DNA from 4 places in the Pseudomonas sp. MOIL14HWK12:I2 genome. Region 3 is predicted to be linked to each of the others. Evidence: predicted binding sites of a transcription regulator. Region 3 holds the regulator's gene; each other region holds the start of a gene.
What was found. Region 3 encodes FliA, which starts transcription of late flagellar genes. Its sites were predicted from a motif close to CTAAAGTTTNNNNNNNNNNNGCCGNTAA; they were not measured.

Region 1: a site for FliA is predicted at 2,121-2,148, ahead of PSK12I2_RS0104145 (methyl-accepting chemotaxis protein). Genes of this name have one in related genera too.
Region 2: a site for FliA is predicted at 1,716-1,743, ahead of PSK12I2_RS0111540 (methyl-accepting chemotaxis protein). Genes of this name have one in related genera too.
Region 4: a site for FliA is predicted at 2,320-2,347, ahead of PSK12I2_RS0118705 (methyl-accepting chemotaxis protein). Genes of this name have one in related genera too.

What each region holds. Positions count from the first base shown of each region.
Region 1 covers NZ_AZOA01000007.1:221,653-225,838, reverse strand. The annotation lists gene PSK12I2_RS0104145 (methyl-accepting chemotaxis protein) at 1-2,053, opposite strand, end outside; gene PSK12I2_RS0104140 (xanthine phosphoribosyltransferase) at 2,234-2,806, shown strand; gene PSK12I2_RS0104135 (YkgJ family cysteine cluster protein) at 2,810-3,214, shown strand; gene PSK12I2_RS0104130 (YkgJ family cysteine cluster protein) at 3,369-3,683, opposite strand; gene PSK12I2_RS0104125 (penicillin-binding protein 2) at 3,813-4,186, shown strand, end outside.
Region 2 covers NZ_AZOA01000012.1:125,863-130,048, reverse strand. The annotation lists gene PSK12I2_RS0111540 (methyl-accepting chemotaxis protein) at 1-1,708, opposite strand, end outside; gene PSK12I2_RS0111535 (amidohydrolase family protein) at 1,884-3,347, shown strand; gene PSK12I2_RS0111530 (transporter substrate-binding domain-containing protein) at 3,613-4,186, shown strand, end outside.
Region 3 covers NZ_AZOA01000009.1:174,561-178,746, forward strand. The annotation lists gene PSK12I2_RS0107905 (chemotaxis protein CheA) at 1-182, opposite strand, end outside; gene PSK12I2_RS0107910 (protein phosphatase CheZ) at 209-997, opposite strand; gene PSK12I2_RS0107915 (chemotaxis response regulator CheY) at 1,017-1,391, opposite strand; gene fliA (RNA polymerase sigma factor FliA) at 1,479-2,219, opposite strand; gene fleN (flagellar synthesis regulator FleN) at 2,216-3,046, opposite strand; gene flhF (flagellar biosynthesis protein FlhF) at 3,139-4,186, opposite strand, start outside.
Region 4 covers NZ_KI783313.1:510,761-514,946, forward strand. The annotation lists gene PSK12I2_RS0118695 (GGDEF domain-containing protein) at 1-156, shown strand, start outside; gene PSK12I2_RS0118700 (hypothetical protein) at 153-461, opposite strand; gene PSK12I2_RS0118705 (methyl-accepting chemotaxis protein) at 616-2,235, opposite strand; gene PSK12I2_RS0118710 (ATP-binding protein) at 2,464-4,186, shown strand, end outside.

The sequences.
Region 1 (4,186 bases), on a different contig from region 3:
CCAGGCGGAAGCGGGTGGTGTTGGCCGTCAGGGTGCGGCTGCCCGCCTCCAGACCCACCGCCGTGCTCTGCACCGTGCGCGCATTGCCGAGCAGATCGGCCGCGGCCCCATCGATCTGCTGGATATTGCCACTGACCTGGTCGGCGGTGACCGCCTGCTGTTCGGCGGCGGTGGCGATCTGCACCAGGGTGTCGGAGACGCCCTGCACCGACTCGGCGATCTCTTCCAGCCGCCGCCCCAGCCCGATGATCGACTGGGCATCGCTGGCGGCCTGGCCGCAGGCCTCCTGCATCAGGGACACGGCCTGGGCCACGGTGCCGCTCAGGCTGCCAACGGTCCCGGCGATCTGCGCCGTGGAAGCCTGGGTGCGCTGCGACAGCGAACGTACCTCGTCGGCGACCACCGCGAAGCCCCTTCCCTGGTCACCGGCCCGGGCCGCCTCGATGGCGGCGTTGAGCGCCAGCAGGTTGGTCTGTTCGGCGATGCCGCGGATGACGTCCACCACCTGCTGGATCTGCCCGGCCTGGGCATTGACCTGGGCCATGGCCGCAGCTGTCTCGTCCAGGCGCTGGTTGAGGCGCTGGATGCTGGCGGTGGTCTGGCGACTGTCACTCTGGCTGGCCTCGGCGATGCCGCGCATCTGCTCGGCGCGCCCGGCGGCCTCTTCGCAACTCTGGGCCACGCCCTGGGCGGTGGCGGCCAGTTCGGTGGCGGCGGTGGCGATCTGGGTGATCTGCTGGCGCTGGGCTTCGACGGCGCCCAGCGCCGCCTCGGCCTGCTGACCCAGCTCCCCGGACGCCGTGCCCACCTGGCGACTCTCCTGCTCGACCGCCTGCAGACTGCCGCGCAGCTGCACCACGGCCAGGTCCAGTGCGCGGCCGATCTCGGCCAGTTCGTCCTGGCCAGTCACCTGGGCCGAACGGGTCAGGTCGCCGTCACGCAGGCCTTCGGCCAAGTTGGTGATGCGCCGGGCGCTGCCGCGAATGGCGGCCTGCATGCACAGCAGCAGGTAGCAGGTCACCACCAGCAGCAGGCCGAAGCCGGCGGCGATGGCGGCAAAGCTGCGCACGGCATCGGCGCCATAGTATTGCAGCCGTTGGTCCAGGTTCTTCAGGGTCTGCTGGCGGAAGGTCTGCAGCCCCTGCAGAACCCCGTCCAGCGTGGTTTCGAACTGCTCCGGCTTGAGCGTGATCTCGCCGCCGAACACTCCCTGATCGAGGGTCTTGAGACTGGCGTCCAGCTGGCTGCTGAGCTTCTGGTAGTCGTCCTTCCAGCTGGCCATGTCGGCGGGCAGCTTGCTGCCGAGCAGCACCGCGACCTTGGCCAGGCTCTCGCTGGAATCACCGACGCGGGCGCGCAGGTCGCGCAACTGCAGGCGGCTCTGCAGGCTGAACTGGCCGGAGACCACACTGGCCTGACCAACGCTGGCCAGGCGGCCGAGGCGCTCGTACAACTCGACCGACTGGGTGGTGCCGATCTGCATCAGCAGGTAGGTTTCCATCCAGGGATCGAGGATGAGGCCGCTGTCCAGGGCGATCTCCTCGCGCAGCGCCTGCACGGCGCCCAGGGCGGCGGTGAATCTGTCGTAGCCGTCCGGCCACCAGCCCAGGCTGCGCAGATCGCTGACCTCCAGCCCGGCGAGCGCCTGCTGCAGGGTCTTGAAGCGCGCCTGCACATCGGCGCCGGCCCCTTCGCTCTCCAGTTGCTGTCCGAGCTGGGCGAGCCGCTCGCGCCGACTGTCGTTGCGACTTTCCAGAGCGGCTATGGCGGCCTGCACGGCCGGCGTCTCCTGGCGACTGGTGTCGATCGCCTTCCAGCGCGCGGTCAGGTTGCGCCGGAGGGTGAGTTCTTCTTCCACGGCATCCAGCCGTTGCAGCAGTCGCACGCCACTGCGCTCGCCACTGACAGTGGCCAGCTTGGCCTGGAAATCGGCGCCCAGCAGCCAGAGACTGACCGCCAGCGGCAGGATGAACAGCACCAGCAGCAGGGCGAACTTGCGGGCGAAGCCGAACTGGCTCAGCACGCGCATACCCGGTGACAACAAAACACCCATGTTCGACCACTCCTGTGCCAGCCACCGGCAAGCGTCGGCTATCCGTTGCGGATAGCTATAGGACGATTTGTCGGCAAACTAACGACTTTCTTGAAAGATAGGGCACAATCGCCGCCCTCCCGTATTCCCAGACCCGGTCCTGCACTCAGGCCCGGGCGTTGCCGTTAAAGGACCGTCCGCGTGGAACGCCTCAAAGCCAAGATTCGCAGCGAAGGCCAAGTACTCTCCGAGCAGGTGCTCAAGGTCGATGCCTTCCTCAACCACCAGATCGATCCGGCGCTGATGCGCGACATCGGTCAGGAGTTCGCCCGCCGCTTCGCCGACGCCGGCATCACCAAGATCGTGACCATCGAAGCCTCGGGGATCGCCCCGGCGGTGCTGACCGGACTGGAGCTGGGCGTGCCGGTGATCTTCGCCCGCAAGCACCAGTCGCTGACCCTGACCGACAACCTGCTGGTGGCCAGCGTCTATTCCTTTACCAAGCAGACGGAGAGCACCATAGCCGTCTCGACCATGCATCTGTCATCCGACGACCGGGTGCTGATCATCGACGACTTCCTCGCCAACGGTAAGGCGGCCAAGGCGCTGATCTCCATCATCGGTCAGGCCGGGGCCCAGGTCGCAGGGCTGGGCATCGTCATCGAGAAGTCCTTCCAGGTCGGTCGCGCCGAACTCGACGCCCAGGGCTATCGCGTCGAATCCCTGGCCCGCGTCGCCTCCCTGGCCGATGGTCAGGTCACCTTCGCCGAGTAAGCCATGGCTCAGATACTGCGCATTCTCGGGGCCGATCTCGATCGTACCGAAACCTGGATCCGTTACGACAGGGCCATGTGCCTGGACTGCGTGTCCAGCTGCTGCACCCTGCCGGTGGAAGCCCGCCTGTCCGATCTGATCCGCATGGGCGTGGTGGACGAATTCGAGAAGGGCGAGCCGCTCAAGGACATCGCCAAGCGACTCAAGAAGGACGGCGTGGTCGAGCGCCTCAACGCCAAGACCGGGCTCTTCACCCTGGTGCGGCTGTCCAACAACGATTGCGTCTACCTGCATCCCAAGACGCGGCTGTGCACCATCTACGACCAGCGCCCGGAAACCTGCCGCAACCACCCAAGGGTCGGCCCGCGCCCGGGGTATTGCGCCTACAAGCCGCAGAAGCTGCGTTGAATCCCTGATCGCGGCCATGCCGGTGCGCCGTAGCGACCGCTCTGGCTTGGACTATCGCGGCCGTGGGCCGCTCCTACAGAAGCCTCATCTCCTGTAGGAGCGGCCCATGGCCGCGATAAGACTTCCCGGCGGCCGAGCCTTTCAGGCGAGTCGCTCAGAAATCACCGCTCTCCATCGCCCTTTTCATATCCTCCCGCTCCTCCAGACATTCCGGGCCGGCCATGTCGAAGATCCGGCAGACCCAGGGCCGCACCTCGTAGATGCTGCAATTCATCTGCTCGCGATCCAGGGCGGCGCACCAGCCGTCGTCGAGGCGCTTCATGCGGGTACCGGTCCAGTCTTCCTCGATGTAGCGGGCGGGCACGCCGGCATCGTCGAACAGCAGGACTTCCTGGCGGCAGCACCAGGCCTGACAGCTCTCGCAGGTCACGGTTGGGGTGGAAAGATCGTGCAGGGGGATGTCGCTCATGTGCGCAGTGTACCGCCCCCGACCGCCCAGCGGTTTCCGGCCGATGGCTGGAGCAGTTACCATGCGCGTCCCTGACGGTTGTAACCAGTTGTGACCATGCCCAAGCCCTCTTCTCGCGCAGGAGCCGCCATGACGGCCGCACCCCGCTATCGCTTCTATGTCGTGGTCGTCGTGCTGGTCCTGCTGACCTGCGTGGTCGCCGGCCGCATCACCTACCTCAAGCTGTTCGATGCCGCCTTCCTGGGTGACCAGGGCGATCGCCGCTCGGTGCGCCACATCGCCATTCCGGTGACCCGCGGCATGATCACCGACCGCAACGGCGCGCCCCTGGCGGTTTCCACCGAGGTGGTGACCATCTGGTGCAATCCGTCCGAGATGCAGGACAGCGCCGACCAGCTGGGGCGCCTGGCCCAGGCCATCCACAAACCGGAAGCCGAACTGCGCAACCTGATCCTCGGCCATCCGGAAAAGCACTTCCTCTACCTGGCGCGGGCCCTGTCGCC
Region 2 (4,186 bases), on a different contig from region 3:
CCTCGCCGGTGGCGGCCTGCAACTGCTCGATGATGCGGCGGATTTCCTCGGTGGAGGTCTGGGTGCGCGAGGCCAGGGTGCGGACCTCGTCGGCCACCACGGCGAAGCCGCGGCCCTGCTCGCCGGCCCGAGCGGCCTCGATGGCGGCGTTGAGCGCCAGCAGGTTGGTCTGCTCGGCGATGGTGCGGATCACCGCGATGACCCCGCCGATGGCCTGGCTGTGGGTTTCCAGGGCCGCGACCTTGGTGGCGCTGAGGTCCACCTCGGCGGCCAGGGCCTCGATGGCCTGTTGCGTCTGCTGCATCACCCGGGTGCCTTCCCGGGTGGCCTGATCGGCCTGCTGGGCCGCGGCCACGGCGCCTTCGGTGTTGTTGGCGACGTCCGCCACGCTGGCGGTCATCTCGGTGATGGCGGTGGCCACCTGATCGGTCTCGCCCTGTTGCGTCTGCATGGTCGAACGGGCCTGGCCGATGGAGCCGGCCAGGGACCCCGAGGCCTCGGCCACCGCGCTGGAGGCCTGATCCACCTCGCGCAGCGAGCGACCGAAGGCCTCCAGCATCGCGTTCAGGCTACGGCCGATGTCGGCGATCTCATCACGCCCGTGCAGGGCGGCGCGGCGACTCAGATCGCCCTGGGCGGCGGCGGCGGTCACCCCGACCAGTTCGGCGATCCCCAGGCGCAGGGCCTGGTAGATGCCGGCGAAGGTATAGGCCAGCAGCAGCAGGGCGCCCAGGATCATGCCCACGACAAGATTACGCAGCGTGGTCGCATGGGCCAGACGCTCGGCCAGCAGCTGGGAGAGCTGACCCTGCGCTTCCTCCTGAACCTTGTAGTAGCGGGCGACCACGGCATTGCCCTGGGCACCCAGGGCGCGACCGGAAACCGTACCCTCATTGGTCATGGCCGCCTGCATGCCCTGACGGAAGTTGGCATAGTCGTCCGCCGCCTGGGCCAGGGAGCCCTTGAGGCGCTGGGCCAGCTCCGGCGCCTGCCGCGCCAGGAGTCTGAGGCCCTGCTCCAGTTCGTCGGCGCTCTGCCGTTCCTGGTTCACCACGCTGCGCGCCAGATTCAGACTGGCCGGATCGAAGCGGTTGGTGGCACTCAGGCCGAAGGCCAGGCCGCGCAGCTGGCCGATGAGGTTGATTTCCCGCGGCAGGCGCACGGAGGTGATGTCGATGAGAAAGAGGCTGGTGTAATCCGAATCCAGCGCCAGGCCGGAGGTGGCCGACACGTAATAGAAGAGATTGAGGGTCTGGGTCAGCTGCTCGTTCCAGGCCTCGAATCCCTCCAGCGGGGTGCCGGTGGCTCCCTGCATCAGGCGCTCGGCGCCTCGCCGCAGCTGGCTCAGGCGATCGCCGGTTTCCAGCTGGGTGCCGAGTTCGCGATCCAGCCGGCCGAGGTCGTCATAGGCCTTGAGCAGGTTGTCACGGTTGTTCTGCCAATCCTGCTGGGCCGAGGCATCGCCATCCTGGAGTCGCTTGGTCAGGGCGCGCTGCAACATGCTCAAGCGGGCGACCGGCGTCAGTTGCGTCAGATAGCGCTGACCGTCGATTTCCTGGGCCAGACCGACCCGCTGTTCCTGGATATCCTGATAGAGATAGACGCTGAGAAACACCAGGGGCACCAGGATGATGGCCGCCAGGCAGGCGAATTTGGCGGGGAATCTCAGGCGATTCATTAGGCTTACGACAGGGGTCAACAGATTCATGGCGGGCTCACGGGCGGCAGAGGGGGTCACTTGGGCTGTACCGCCCAATTTGTGACCTAATAGACAGAGTTTTCTGTAACAGTTCTATCGCTATCGGCCTGCCGTCTCGCTTATATGGCCCTTTGCCACTCGACGGTCGAAAGGCGTCTCCCAACGGTCGCAGGATGGCTCTAGCATGCATGATGTAGTGATTCTCAATGCCCTTGTGCTGGATGGTCGCGACCGTCCGGGCCGGGTTCTCGACGTGGCGATTGCCGGCGAGCGTATCCAGGCACTCGGTCAGTTGGCCGGGCAACCGGCACGGGAGGTCCGCGATGGCCGCGGCCTGGCGCTGGCGCCCGGCTTCATCGATGTCCATACCCATGACGACACCATGGTCATCCGCCGCCCCGAGCAACTGCCCAAGCTCAGTCAGGGGGTCACCACCGTGGTGGTCGGCAACTGCGGCATCAGCGCCGCCCCGGTGCGGTTGCGTGGCGAGCCGCCGGATCCGCTGAATCTGCTGGGCCCGGCCGCGGCCTTCAGCTATCCCACCTTTGCCGCCTACCGGGCGGCGGTGGAGCAGGCCCGTCCCGGCGTCAACGTCGCCGCCCTGGTCGGGCACACGGCGCTGCGCAACAATCACCTGGACGATCTCCAGCGCGCCGCCACCCCTGCCGAGATCGCTGCCATGCGCGCCGAATTGCGCGATAGCCTGGCCGCTGGCGCTCTGGGGCTCTCCACCGGCCTGGCCTACGCCTCCGCCATGGCGGCGCCAACCGCGGAGGTGGCGGAGCTGGCCGCCGAGCTGGACGCCGTGGGCGGACTCTATGCCACCCACTTGCGCAGCGAATTCGCCGCGGTGCACGAAGCCCTGGACGAAGCCCTGGACATCGGTCGCCAGGCCCGGGCGCCGGTGGTGGTGTCCCACTTCAAGTGCGCCGGGGTGGACAACTGGGGCCGCGCGCCGGAGTTGCTCGGCGCCCTGGCGCGGGCCGCCCACAGCCAGCCGGTCGGCTGCGACTGCTATCCCTATGCCGCCAGCTCCTCCACCCTGGATCTCAAGCAGGTCACCGACCGCCACCGCATCACCATCACCTGGTCCACCCCGCACCCCGAGTGCGGCGGCCGCGACCTGGCCGCCATCGCCGCCGACTGGGGCCTGGACCTGCAGGCCACCGCCCGTCGCCTGCAACCGGCCGGTGCCGTCTACTACGGCATGAGCGAAGCCGACGTGCGCCTCATCCTCGCCCATCCGCTGAGCATGATCGGCTCCGACGGCCTGCCCGAGGACCCCTTCCCCCATCCGCGACTCTGGGGCGCCTTCCCGCGGGTGCTCGGTCACTTCAGCCGCGACCTTGGCCTCTTTCCCTTGCACACCGCCGTGCACAAGATGACCGGCCTCTCCGCCGCCCGCTTCGGCTTGGCGGGTCGCGGCCTGATCGAGCCCGGCGCCCAGGCCGATCTGGTGCTGTTCGACCCCGCCCGCATCCGCGACGTGGCCGACTTCAGCGAGCCGCAACGGCCTGCCGAAGGCATCGAAGCGGTCTGGGTGAATGGGCACCTGGCCTATGCACCGGGGCAGGCCATTGGCGAGCGTCATGGTCGCTTCCTGCCGCGCGCCGGGGATCTGCGGTCGACCTTCCCACGTTCCGCCTGAGCGCTACCGGGTAACGCCTCCAGCTGGTGCATCCCCGTTACCTTCCGCCACCTCCCGGTGCCCCTTGGCGCACCGGGAACCCCTTCCGCTGCCTGTCCCCCGTGCCAAGCCCTTGATTTGCAACGTCATGCGAATAGCTGGCACAGTCGCTGCAATCTATTCCGTTGTTACGAACATACTTCCGCTATAACGGAAAAGGAGACATGCGATGACAGGCAAGACGAAGGGGTGGAAAACGCTGGCGCTGCTGGTCGGCCTGGTCGCCATGACCGGCGCCCAGGCGGCCAAGCTGGATGACGTGCTCAAGCGCGGCCATCTGGTCGTGGGCACCGGCAGCACTAATGCGCCGTGGCACTTCCAGGGCGCCGACGGCAAGTTGCAAGGCTTCGATATCGATATCTCCAAGGTCATCGCCAAGGGCCTGTTCAACGATCCGGAAAAGGTCGAGTTCGTCGTCCAGGGCTCGGATGCGCGCATCCCGAACCTGCTCACCGACAAGGTCGACATCAGCTGCCAATTCATCACCGTGACCGCCAGCCGCGCCCAGCAGGTGGCCTTCACCCTGCCCTACTACCGCGAAGGCGTGGCCCTGCTCCTGCCGGCCAACAGCCGCTACCAGCAAATCGACGACCTCAAGGCGGCCAAGGGCGACCTGACCGTGGCCGTGCTGCAGAACGTCTATGCCGAGGAACTGGTGCACCAGGCGCTGCCCGGCGCCAAGGTCGACCAGTACGACAGCGTCGACCTGCTCTACCAGGCCCTGGGCACCGGCCGCGCCGACGCCGTGGCCACCGACCAGTCCTCGGTCAAGTACCTGATGACCCAGAATCCCGGCCGCT
Region 3 (4,186 bases):
TGGAGCTGCAGGAAACCGGCACCGCCCTTTACGGTATGGAAGCCACGGAAAATGGCGTTCAGCAGATCCATGTCATCCGGGCGGCTTTCCAGCTCGACCAATTGTTCGGACAACTGTTCGAGAATCTCGCCGGCCTCTACCAGGAAATCCTGGAGGATCTCTTCATCGGCGTCGAAGCTCATTCCTGCACTCCCCAAGAGGGTCTGGGTCAAAAGCCCAGACTGGATAGAAGATCGTCGACGTCGACCTGAGCGGCCACGACGTCTTCACGCTTATCGGCATGAATCTGCGGACCTTCACCCTTCATCGTCTTTTCTTTTCGATTCTGTTCGATCAGCGCGGTGTGATCGTGACTGAAGCCGGTATAGCGATCGACCTGGCTGGCCATCATCACCAGCTTGACGAGGTCTTTCTCGATCTGCCCGACGAGATTGACCACGCGCTTGATCACCTGACCGGTAAGGTCCTGGTAGTCCTGCGCCAGGAGGATGTCGTTGAGCTTGGCCGACAATTGCTCGGCGCTGCTCTCGCTGTGACTGAGGAAGGCGTCGACGCGCTTGGCCAGCTCGCGGAATTCGTCCGCGCCCATTTCCCGGCGCATGAACTTCTTCCAGTCGGCATGCACGGCCCGGGCTTCGTCGCCGAAGTTGCCTACCAGCGGGGCGCTCTCCTCCACCAGATCCATGGTCCGGTTGGCGGCGTTCTCGGTCATCTTCACCACGTAGGAGAGACGATCGGTGGCATCGCTGATCTGGGAGACCTCTTCGCCGGCCATGCCGCGCGGATCGATCTCGAAGTTGACGATGGCGTTGTGCAACTCGCGGGTCAGCTTGCCGACTTCCTGGTAGAGACCCCGATCGCGCAACTGGTTGAGTTCATTGATGACGTGCACGGCCTGGGTGAAATCGCCGCTTTCCAGGCATTTCACCAGCTCTTGGGCGTGCTGTTTGAGATTCGACTCGAAGTCGCTGAAGCTGTTGGAGCCAAGCTGATCCATAACGTCCCCGCGGCTTTCTTCAGCCGTTCACCCGCTCGAAGATCTTGTCGATCTTTTCTTTCAGCACCTGGGCGGTGAAAGGCTTGACCACATAGCCGTTCACGCCGGCCTGAGCGGCTTCGATGATCTGCTCGCGCTTGGCTTCGGCGGTCACCATCAGCACTGGCAGGGTCTTCAGGCGCGCATCGGCGCGCACCTGGCGCAGCAGGTCGATGCCGGTCATGCCGGGCATGTTCCAGTCGGTGACGAGAAAATCGAAGTTGCCGCTCTGCAACATCGGCAGCGCGGTGTTGCCGTCGTCCGCTTCGGCGGTGTTGGTGAATCCCAGATCGCGCAGCAAATTCTTGATGATGCGTCTCATCGTGGAAAAATCGTCCACGATGAGGATTTTCATGTTCTTGTCCAAGTCGACCTCCGTCCTAATCCGCACACACGCCGCAAGGCGCGTCTAAGCAATCGTAGTAGCCTGAGTACCAGCCGGTTAACGCGAACGCCATTCCGCCAGCCGCGCCCGCAGGCGTGCCGCGCATTGACTGTGAAGTTGGCAGACGCGTGACTCGCTCACGCCCAGCACCTCGCCGATTTCCTTGAGGTTGAGTTCCTCGTCGTAATACAGCGAGAGCACCAGACGTTCACGCTCCGGAAGATTGGCGATGGCGTCGGCCAGGGCCTTGCGGAAGCGCTCGTCCTCCAGACCGCGACCGGGTTCGAGTTCATGCGAACCGCTCTCCTCGAGCCCATGCTCACCACCCTCCATGAGGTCGTCGAAACTGAACAGGCGACTCCCCATGGTGTCGCCAAGGATGCCGTAGTACTCATCCAGACTCAATTTAAGTTCGGCCGCGACTTCGGAATCTTTAGCGTCGCGACCGGTGCGCGCTTCCACCGCGCGAATGGCGTCGGTGACCATGCGCGTGTTGCGGTGCACCGAGCGTGGTGCCCAATCGCCCTTGCGGACCTCGTCGAGCATGGCGCCGCGGATGCGGATGCCGGCGTAGGTCTCGAAGCTGGCACCCTTGCCGGCGTCATATTTGCGCGAGGCCTCCAGCAGGCCGATCATGCCGGCCTGCATCAGGTCCTCGACCTGCACACTGGCAGGCAATCGCGCCAGGAGGTGGTAGGCGATGCGTTTCACCAACGGCGCATAGCGGTTGATGAGTTGCTCCTGCTGGGTACGTTCCGAGGTTTTGCTGTACATGCGAAGCCCGCTGGATGCTGTCATGCGTGGGTACCGATGGCTGGTTGCACAAGGCGCTCGACAAAGAACTCGAGATGGCCGCGCGGATTGGCGGGCAACGGCCAGCCATCGACTTTCTGAGCTACCGCACGAAAGGCCAGCGAGGCCTTGGCACGCGGAAAGGCTTCGAACACGGGGCGCTGTTTCTGCACGGCTTTGCGCACCGCCTCGTCGAACGGAATGGCGCCCACATACTGGAGGGCGACATCCAGGAATCTGTCGGTCACCTTGGTCAGCTTAGCAAAGAGATTGCGACCTTCCTGGGGCGTCAGCGCCATGTTCGCCAGGACCCGGAAACGGGTGACGCCATGGTCGCGATTGAGCAGCTTGATCAGGGCGTAGGCATCGGTGATGGAGGTGGGCTCGTCGCACACCACCACCAGGACTTCCTGGGCGGCGCGAACGAAGCTGACCACCTGGTCGCCGATGCCGGCCGCGGTATCGACGATGAGCACGTCGAGGTTTTCGCTGATGTCGCTGAAGGCCTGGATCAGACCGGCGTGCTGGGCCGGCGTCAGATTGACCATCGCCTGGGTGCCCGAGGCCGCCGGGACGATGCGGATGCCGCCCGGGCCGTGCAGCAGCACGTCGCGCAGCTCGCACTCGCCGGAGATGACGTCGGCCAGGGTGCGCTTGGGCGACAGGCCGAGCAGAACGTCGATGTTGGCAAGGCCCAGGTCGGCGTCGAGCAGCATGACGCGCCGCCCGATATCGGCCAGGGCCAAGGCCAGGTTGACCGACACGTTGGTCTTGCCGACACCGCCTTTACCGCCCGTGACCGCTATGACTTGGACGGGATGCATGCTACCCATTGCCTGATACCTTTGATTGAAATCCGTCACACTTTAGACCAAGTGCATTTGGCGTGCCCAGGCATGCGATGCACCACTACCGTTCGTCTGCGCTAACCGGCGCGGCGGGCATTGCTCTGATACAGGCCGGCAAGCATGCCCGCCATGGTTTCTTCGCTCGGTTCCTCGGGGGCCTGCAGGCTCACCGCGCGGCTCACCAGCTGGTGGCTGCGGGCCGGATGCAGGTCGTCCGGGATGCGCGGGCCGTCGGCAATGTAGGCCACCGGCAGGCGCTGGCTGATGGCCAGACCCAGGGCCTCGCCGAGACTGGCGGCTTCGTCCAGCTTGGTCAGCACGCAGCCGCTCAGGCCGCAGCGCCGATAGCTGTGGTAGGCCGCCTTGAGCACCTGGCTCTGGCTGGTGACACCCAATACCAGATAGTTGCGAATTTTCAGCTGGCGGTTGGCCAGGGCTTCGAGCTGCACCTTGAGCGCCGGATCATTGGCGGGCATGCCCGCGGTGTCGATCAGCACCAGGCGCTTGCGTGCCAGGGGTGCCAGCGCCTGGGCCAGGGACTGGCCCGGGTCGACCAGGGTCACCGGCACGTCGAGGATGCGGCCAAGGGTCTTGATCTGCTCCTGGGCACCGATGCGGAAGCTGTCCATGCTGACCAGCGCCAGACTCTGGGGACCGTACTTGAGCACGTAGCTGGCGGCGAGCTTGGCCAGGGTGGTGGTCTTGCCCATGCCGGCCGGACCGACGAAGGCGACGACACCACCCTCCTCCAGAATCTTGGCATCGGTGGTCTTGGCCAGCTGGGCGAAGTTGGCCAGCAGCATGCGCCAGGCATGGCGCGGGTCCTGGATCTTGGCGACGCTGTCGAGCAGGTGGCGGGCCAGATCGGCCGGCAGACCCATGCGCTGCAGACGACGCCAGAGGCCGGCCTGCTGCGGACGGGTGGACTGCACCTGGGTCCAGGCCATGGAGCCGAGCTGGACTTCCAGCAGTTCACGCAGACCGCTGAGTTCGCTGCGCATGGCTTCCAGGGCGCGACGGTCTTCCGGCGCGGCGCTGGCGGCAGGGGCGGCAGCGGCCGGCTGGGGCGCACGCGGCGGGGCGATCACCGGCTCGCGGCGGCTGTCGGCGGCGCTGATGGCGCCG
Region 4 (4,186 bases), on a different contig from region 3:
CTGCAGGGCATCAGCCTCGAGACCACCTCCTCCATCGGCATCGCCCATTGCACCGATGGCAGCCTCAATGTCCATGAACTGATCCGCCGCGCCGACGGCGCCCTGTACCAGGCCAAGCGCGCCGGCCGGGCGCGGGTGGTGCTGGCCGAGGCCTAGAGGCGTTCGGTCGGCTGAGCGCGGATCAGGATCTCGCGCTGGCGAAAGGCCGTTTCCAGCCGGCGCCGATAGTCCGCCCACCAGGCCCTGTCCAGGGCCTCGGTCATGACCTCGTAGACCAGCAACTCGTCGTCCTCGACGCGCTCCGCCTCGTCCTGGCACAGGCCCTCCACCGGCGCCCGGCTGAAGGCGGTCAGCCCGCCGAAGCGCGGCACCAGTTCCTCACGGACCTCCTGGAACAGCGCCCCGGGCAGGCGCTGGCCGTCGTTGTCGTTCAGGGGTAGCAGCAACTGGATGAGGTACATGGCCGTTTCTCCTGGGATCTTTCGCTGCAGACCCCCTGGCACCCCTGACCGGTTCCCGGCCGCTGGTCCTGCCATGCCTGCCTGCCGGTAGGCTGGCAACGCAAAGGCCCTGCCGAGGGGCTCTCGGCAGGGCCTTTCCAGGCGTTCAGCTGGATCAGACCGAGAAGCGACCGACCAGGCGATTCATGTCCACCGCCAGGCGCGAGACCTCATGGGCGGCCGCGGCGGTCTGGTGGGCACCGGCCGAGGTCTGGATCGACAGGTCGCGGATGCTGACCAGATTCTGGTCCACCGATCGGGCGACCTGGGCCTGCTCTTCCGACGCCGTGGCGATGAGGAAATTGCGCTCGTTGATCTCGGTGATGGAGCGGGCGATCTCCTCCAGGGCGGCACCGGCTTCGTGGGCGATCTTCAGGGTGGCGGTGGCCTCGTCGCGGCTGCGTTGCATGGCCTGCACGGCGCCTTCCGAACCGCTCTGGATGCCGCCGATCATCTGCTCGATCTCGCGGGTGGATTCCTGGGTTCGGTGGGCCAGGGCGCGCACCTCGTCGGCGACCACGGCGAAGCCGCGACCCTGTTCACCGGCGCGGGCGGCTTCGATGGCGGCGTTCAGCGCCAGCAGGTTGGTCTGCTCGGCGATGCCGCGGATCACATCGACCACGGTGGCGATGCCTTGCGCCTGTCCGGCCAGAGCGACGATCTGCTCGCTGGTGTGGGACACGGTGCTGGTCAGGGAGTTGATGGCATTGACGGTCTCGGTGACGCGGGCCGCGCCCAGGCCGGTGGAGCGCTCGGATTGCTGCGCCGAGGTCGAGGCCGAGGCGGCGTTACGCGCCACCTCCTCCACGGCGGCGGTCATCTCGTTGACCGCCGCGGCAGCCTGTTCCACCTCGCCGTTCTGGCGTTGCAGGCCACGGCTGGCTTCTTCGGTCACGGCATTCATCTCTTCGGCGGCGGACGCCAGCTGGGTCGAGGCTTCGCCGATGTGGCTGACGGTGTCGCGCAGGGTCTGCTGCATCTGCACCGTGGCCCGCATCAGGTCGGCCATCTCGTCGCGACCCTCTGCCACAACCGACACCCGCAGATCGCCTTCGGCAATGCGCTTGTTGATGGCCAGCACCTGGCGCAGCGGCTGCAGGATGCTGCGGGTATAGAGCACGGCCAGCACCACGGTGAGGACCACGGCCACGGCGGAGATGATCCCGAGCAGCCAGAGGTTACGGCTATAGGTCTGGTTGGCCAGCTCGCCCGCCTGCTTGGCGCCGCGTTGGTTGAAGTCACCCAGGGCGACGATCTTCTCCTGCAGGTCGTTGGTCAGCGGACGGATGTTGGCATTGACGTAGGCGGTCCCTTCGCTGGCCGGACGCGTCCGGGCGATGGCAACGATCTCGTCGAGCCGGGCGTCGTAGGCCTTGACGCCGGCGGACACGGCATCGGCCAACCGCTGCTCCTCAGGCGAAGCGACCAGGGCCTGATAGGCCGCCACCTCCTTCTGCAGCTGGCCGCGCGTCTGGGCGATGGTCGCCGCGGCGGTCTGCTTCATCTGGTCGTCCTCCGAGGCCACCATGCGCAAGGTCTCCAGGCGCAGACGGAGCACCAGGGTATCCATCTTGGCGGTCTGGGCGATGCTGGCCATCCAATTGGTCTCGACGTCCTGCTCCGCTTTATAGAGCGAATTCAGGCCGACGGCCGAGGTGACCGCCAGGACCAGCAGCAACAGGGTGACGGCGGCAAAACACACGGCCGAACGGGCCGACAATCTCAGGGTACGCATGGAATGACTCCGGGCAGACAGGGCAGATTCACCTCCTTCTGTTCGGCGTCACCGTCCCTTGACTGAATAGCCACCCATCGCCGATCAGCGGCACCCCCTCGATAAGCTGCAGGCTAGAGCTGGCGCGGCCTGCAGCGATATACACCGGCCCGACGACGGGAGCTCAAGCCTGGCAAAGGACCACTCTAACTCAGGCTAGAATGAGCCTTCTCCACCATCGAAATGCCCATGTCGCCTATTAAGTCCCGCCCTGCGCACCTGGTCCCGCTGCGCAACCGCCTGCTGGCCATCGCCTTCGCCGGGATCGTGCCCCTGGCGCTGATTGCCGGGCTGGGGCTGTGGCTGCTCGTCCATCACCAGCAGCATGAAGCTGAACAGCGGGCGCTGGAATCCAGCCGCCAGGCCGCCACCACCATCGAGAGCGAACTGCGCCGTTCGGTGACCATCCTCCAGGCCCTGGCCGAGTCGCCCCTGCTGGCGGCGGGCGACCTGGAGGGCTTCGCCACCCTGGTCGAGCGGGTCCTGCCGCTGGCGCCGGGATGGCGCTCGGTGCTGCTCGCCACACCGGATGGGCAGGTCATCAAACGGATATCGAGCTTCAAACGGGCGCCGGGGGGGCCTGTCGCCGAGCCGGACAGCTTCGCCGAGGTGATCGCCCAGCGCCGGCCAGTGGTTGGGCAACTGGGCCGTGGCCCCTCCGGCCTGCTCGCCTTTCCGATTAGGGTCCCGGTGTTGCGTGAGGGTCAGCTGAGCTTCGTGTTGACCGCGGTGATGACACCGGAAAGCATCCGCGCGGCGCGTCTGGCCCGCGCCCTGCCCAAGGACTGGGTGGGCTCGGTATTCGATCGCCATGGCCTGCGCATTGCCCGTACCAGTCTGCATGAGGAAAGCCTGGGCGAGCCCGCCCTGCCAGGCCTGGCGGCGATCCTGACGCAACCGGGTGAGGAAGGCGTCGGCACCGCCCGTACCCGCGAAGGCCGCCAGGTCTATACCGCCTTCGTGCGCCTGCCCGATTCCGGCTGGACCGTGACCACCGCCATCCCCACCGAAGAGGTGACCGCGGCCGCCAATCGTTCCTTCGCCATCTATGGCGGTGGCCTGGTGCTGTCGGTGGCTTTCGCCTGGGCGATGGCCCTGCTGCTGTCGCGGCGCATCAGCCAGCCGGTACAGGCGCTGCAGGCCGCCGCCCAGGCGCTGGGCCAGCGCCAGCCACCCGTGCTGCCGGACAGTGACGTCCTGGAAATCCGCCAGGTCGGCGAAGCCCTGCTGGCCGCAGCCGACGCCCGCCGGCTGCTGGAAGAGGAGCGGGACGACTACCTGCGGGGCCTGCAGCGGAGTCAGGAACAGTTGCAGCTGCAGGTCGCCGATCTGGAGGTCCTGCAACGGCTCAATCATCGCCTGCTGCAATTGCCCTCGCTGTCGCAACAGTTGCGGGAGATCCTCGAGGTCCTCTGCCACTTTCATCAGACGTCCCTGGGCTGCGTCTCGCTGCTGGAAGACGGCAAGCCGCCGCAGCTGTATTTCGCGCCGGGCTTCGCGGTCGAGGAGCAGGACCAGTTGGCCGCCCTGCAGCCCGCGGACAGCGCCTGTGCCGCCGCCCTGCGCAGCGGTACCCGCGTGGTGATACCGGAGCTAGCGACCGCGCCGGAGTTCGCCACCCTGGCCACGCTTGGCCGCCGCCTGGGCTTTGCCGCCCTGCATGCCGTGCCCTTGCGCAGTACCCTGCACGGCACCCTCGGCGCGCTCACCGTGCACCTGCCGGAGGCCGGGGAACCCACGCCGCGCCAGCAGCGCCTGGCCGATCTGTGCGCCTCCAAGGCGGCGCTGGTGATCGATCGCGCCCGCATTCAGGAGGCCGCGCTGCACTCGCAACGCCGTCTGCGAGTGGCGCTGGAGAGCTCGCAGGTGTCCTTCGGCATCGCCGTGCCCGCCGCCGAAGGCGGCTTCGTCT